DNA from 2 places in the Pseudalkalibacillus berkeleyi genome. Region 1 is predicted to be linked to the other one. Evidence: a T-box and tRNA genes for the amino acid it is inferred to sense, from the RefSeq annotation. Region 1 holds a T-box; the other holds one or more tRNA genes.

The links. The T-box of region 1 lies ahead of ileS (isoleucine--tRNA ligase). A T-box ahead of a tRNA ligase gene usually reads a tRNA of that ligase, here a tRNA-Ile.
Region 2: it has a tRNA-Ile gene. The T-box ahead of ileS (isoleucine--tRNA ligase) is inferred to sense a tRNA for this amino acid. The anticodon was not compared.

Annotation. Positions count from the first base shown of each region.
Region 1 covers NZ_JAKIJS010000001.1:890,096-892,561, reverse strand. The annotation lists gene ileS (isoleucine--tRNA ligase) at 1-974, opposite strand, end outside; T-box leader at 1,117-1,347, opposite strand; gene L2716_RS04750 (DivIVA domain-containing protein) at 1,390-1,914, opposite strand; gene L2716_RS04745 (YlmH family RNA-binding protein) at 1,984-2,466, opposite strand, start outside.
Region 2 covers NZ_JAKIJS010000001.1:1,760,527-1,762,992, reverse strand. The annotation lists gene L2716_RS09360 (Na/Pi cotransporter family protein) at 1-90, shown strand, start outside; gene L2716_RS09355 (DUF456 domain-containing protein) at 92-574, shown strand; tRNA gene L2716_RS09350 (tRNA-Asn) at 708-782, shown strand; tRNA gene L2716_RS09345 (tRNA-Met) at 784-860, shown strand; tRNA gene L2716_RS09340 (tRNA-His) at 885-960, shown strand; tRNA gene L2716_RS09335 (tRNA-Ile) at 991-1,067, shown strand; tRNA gene L2716_RS09330 (tRNA-Ser) at 1,085-1,177, shown strand; tRNA gene L2716_RS09325 (tRNA-Met) at 1,390-1,466, shown strand; tRNA gene L2716_RS09320 (tRNA-Phe) at 1,564-1,639, shown strand; gene sodA (superoxide dismutase) at 2,047-2,466, shown strand, end outside.

The sequences.
Region 1 (2,466 bases):
GTATGCACACAACCTGTCCCAGATTCTGTTGTTACGTGATCACTTAAAACGACAAGTGAATCACGGTCATACAATGGGTTTGTTGTGACAACATGTTCAAGCTCTGCACCTTTCATTTTCTTCAACACTTTTGTGTTTTCCCATTCAAGTGAAGTCGTTAAATGTTCAAGTAAATCTTCAACGACTACAAACTTACGGCCATCCGCCTCAACAACAACATAAGTGTATACAGGATGTACAGAAATACCCAGGTTTGCAGGGAGCGTCCAAGGTGTCGTCGTCCAAATGACAACCGAAACATCTTGTTCCAACACACCTTTACCATCTTTCACAGGAAATGCAACATAAATGGACGGTGAGCGCTTATCTTGGTACTCGATTTCCGCTTCAGCAAATGCAGACTCAGAAGATGGTGACCAGTATACTGGCTTTTTCCCTTTATAGATCAGACCTCGATTTGCCATTTCACCGAACACCTTGATCTGTTCTGCCTCATATACCTTGTTCAATGTAATATATGGATTGTCCCAATCTCCACGTACTCCGAGACGCTTAAATTGTTCTTTTTGTAGTTTAACTTGTTCTAGCGCATACTCTGCACACATTTTACGAAATTCAGCAATACTATGTTCTTTACGGTTGACTTTTTTCTTCTTCGCTAACGCTGTTTCAATCGGCAAACCGTGTGTATCCCAACCTGGGATGTACGGTGCATTGAAACCGTTCATCGATTTGTAACGGACGATGATATCTTTGAGAATCTTGTTTTCTGCGTGACCTAGGTGAATATCTCCGTTTGCATATGGAGGTCCATCATGCAAGATGAATTTAGGTAGATCCTTGTTCTTTTCAAGTACCTTCTGATAAATTTGATCGCTTTCCCATTTCTCTTGGATATTTGGCTCCTTATTTGGAAGTCCACCCCGCATAGGAAAATCTGTTTTCGGCATTAAGAGTGTATCTTTATAATTCATTAAATTTTCCACCTTTCTCATTTTCTTTTTCAAAAAAATCGTTTTGAGCGATTGTTCAGTTTCATGCCAATATCTAATCTAATTAAGTATCCAGCTACTTCAGGTTGAAAAAGCCAGAAAAATAAAAAAACCTCCTCATCCCAATAGGGACGAGAAGGTTGCTCGCGGTACCACCCTAATAGGCATATAATCCTTATCCTAAGATTATATAACCCACTCAAGCATTCGTAACGAGAATGATTCGCTATAGCTTACTGATCGTTCAGCTTAGAACTCAAGGGTGATTTTCCGTATCAGTTCTATGTCAGGCTCACACCAACCCTAACTCGCTATGAAAGAAACTGAAACGTACTCTCCCCATCTTAGTTTACGTTTATAACTGTTTTAAAATTATATAAGATATGAGATCAGTTCGTCAAGTGACGTTCACGTTTTCTGTTTTGGACTCGTTCAGCTCATATTCTGATTCCTCATCTTCTGGAGGCATGAGGTGATCCCAGTCTTCGGTTTTCAACATCTCTAATTGAGCTTCAATCAACATCCGGAAACGAGTTCGGTAAACAGAAGATTGCTTCTTCAGTTCTTCAATATCCAACATCACTTTTCGTGATTTTGCAAGTGATTCGTTAATGATTCGATCAGCATTCTTTTCTGCTTCTTTCACAATTAGTCGAGCTTCTTTATTCGCATTTCTCTTCACTTCTTCGCCAGTTTCTTGGGCGACAACAATCGACTTGTTCAACGTCTCTTCAATATTGGTGAAGTACGCTAATTTCTCTTCCATCTTCGCTAAGTTTTCTTGCAGATCTTTCTTTTCTCGGATCACGGTCTCATAATCTTTAATCACTTGATCCAAAAATTCATTAACTTCATCCTCATCATATCCTCGAAAACCACGATTGAACTCTTTATTATGAATATCCAATGGTGTTAAAGGCATGACGCCACCCCCCGTATCGATGTCTTTACTACTTGTTTTTTTCGACATTTTACCTAACAATTCCTGCTCTTATTTCGATTTTTTTGTTCCGTATGTAATTTTCCACTTTCCTTTTTTACTTTGTCCATCCACAGTTATTAGTTTAGCACGACCTAACCCTCTGACAGAAATTTGATCGCCTTCCTGTAATAGGCTGGATGGCTGCTCAACAGTTTTCCAATTGAGCTTTACCTTTTTATTCGTAATAAAGGGTGTCACTTTTGACCTTGATAACCGAAATGCTTCTGAAAGAATGACATCTAGGCGTAAAGAAGATACTGTACTTTGTTCATTAGACCACTGATCGGTCGGTCTTATTAAATGCTCTGGTTGTAACTCCTTAATCTTCACAGTAGATTTCCCTATTGAAGTCAGGTTCAATCGGACATAGTCCGCAATTTCCTCTGCTACAACAAGATGACATATACCATCACCCATTAGGATATCACCAAACTTCTTTCTCTTCACGCCTAAACTCATCAAGGCACCCAGAATATCTGAATGTTTCAATGT
Region 2 (2,466 bases), 870 kb from region 1:
ATCGTATTTGTTGATATTATTAGTAACCTAGAACGTATTGGTGACCATGCAACTAATATTGCCGAGTACGTGTTAGGAGAAGAAGAGTAGAATGACTGTATTAGCTTGGGTCATAATTTCGACCTTGTTTGTGTTAGCATTTGTGGGATTGATCTATCCGATCATTCCCTCCTCTATTTTTTTAATTGCAGGCTATTTCGTCTATGGATGGATGTTTGATTTCGGACCACTGACCTGGGTGTTTTGGGTCATTCAAGGCATACTCGTCATCCTTCTTTATGTAACTGACTATGCGAGCAATTTTTATGGTGTCAAAAAAAGAGGCGGAAGCAAATATGCAATATGGGGTAGTACAATTGGGCTTTTAATTGGACCATTCATAATTCCGGTGATCGGTATATTGATTGGACCATTTGTAGGTGCGATTGTAGGTGAACTCTTACATCAAAAAGGCGATTTTAAGCAAGCAGTTAGAGTTGGTATCGGCTCATTGTTAGGCTTTATTGGTGGAACAACCGTTAAGTTGATCATCCAAGCAGGTATGGTTATATATTTCTTAATAAAAGTTTTATAAGATTATTGCAAGCAGGGACAGAACATGATATATTATTTCTTGTCCCTGTTTTTACATTTTCGGTTTTGAAAAAACAGATTGACAATACATAATTAAAGTGTTATTCTAATTCTTGTCGTTAAAATTATATTATTCCACAGTAGCTCAGTGGTAGAGCTATCGGCTGTTAACCGATCGGTCGCAGGTTCGAGTCCTGCCTGTGGAGCCATGGCGGTGTAGCTCAGCTGGCTAGAGCGTACGGTTCATACCCGTGAGGTCGGGGGTTCGATCCCCTCCGCCGCTACCATCTTAATTTTAATAACTAGTCATGGCGGTTGTGGCGAAGTGGTTAACGCACCGGATTGTGATTCCGGCATTCGTGGGTTCAATTCCCATCAGCCGCCCCATTAAAATTACAGAAAACTACATATCGTTTTGGACCCTTAGCTCAGTTGGTCAGAGCAGTCGGCTCATAACCGATTGGTCGTAGGTTCGAGTCCTACAGGGTCCACCACTAAACCAATTTAGCACGGAGGTATACCCAAGTCTGGCTGAAGGGAGCGGTCTTGAAAACCGCCAGGGGCTTAACCGCCCGCGGGGGTTCGAATCCCTCTACCTCCTCCATTTTCATTTAAGCCTTTCTCAAACTATTGAGAGAAGCAATCTAGAATAGTATTATCGACGCGGGGTGAAGCACGTAGGAATAAGCTACGTAGCATAAACATCAGCGTACAGATTGAGCTGCTACTTGGTACTCATTCTGAAATCTGGACGAGGAACATGCAGTACAATCATCCCATCATTGGGTGAACATCATCCGTAAACATTTATATCGGCGCGGGGTGGAGCAGTCTGGTAGCTCGTCGGGCTCATAACCCGAAGGTCATAGGTTCAAATCCTATCCCCGCAACCAATTTTAGTTCATTGCACTACGTCGAAATGACATCTTGCTCAATGAACATATGGAGTACCCGAAGGGGTAAAACTTACAACGTTAAATTACATAATTTGGCTCGATAGCTCAGTCGGTAGAGCAGAGGACTGAAAATCCTCGTGTCGGCGGTTCGATTCCGTCTCGAGCCACCATTATAAACTTCTTTGATATAAGAGGTTTTTTTATTTGCCTAAATTTCTTACAATCAGTATATCTTTTAACAAGAAATTAGATTCCCACCACATATCGAGCGAAAATCCTCCCAATAAGTTGTGAAAAAGGGTTAATCCCAACATATCGAGTCGAGCGAAAATCCTCCAAATAAGTTGTGAAAAAGGGCTAATCCCAACATATCGAGCGAAAATCCTCCAAATAAGTTATGAAAAGACGCTAATCCGTGCATTCTCTATTTTTGAATAAATTCTCATCTATATCACTCCTGCAGGATCATCTTTCAGTGTTTAAAAATTGAATCAGTCGGGTAAATTTGATATTGTTAATCTTAGAGGCACATAAATCGTGCTTTTGTATTACATACCTTTATAAGGAGGAGATTTAATTGGCAAAACACGAACTACCTGCACTTCCGTATGAGTTCAACGCACTTGAACCACACATTGACGAAGAAACGATGAAAATCCACCACGGTAAGCATCATAATGCATATGTAACAAAGCTTAATGGTGCACTTGAAGGGCACGCGGATTTACAAGATAAAAGCATCGAAGCGTTAGTAAGCAATTTAGATGCTGTACCTGAGAACATTCGCACAGCTGTCCGTAACAATGGTGGAGGACATGCCAATCACACATTGTTCTGGCAAGTACTTAGCCCGAATGGTGGAGGAGCTCCTACAGGTGAATTAGCTGACAAAATCAACTCTAAGTTTGGTAGCTATGACCAATTTAAAGAAGACTTCGCTGCAGCAGCAGCTGGTCGATTTGGCTCTGGTTGGGCTTGGCTAGTTGTGAACAATGGT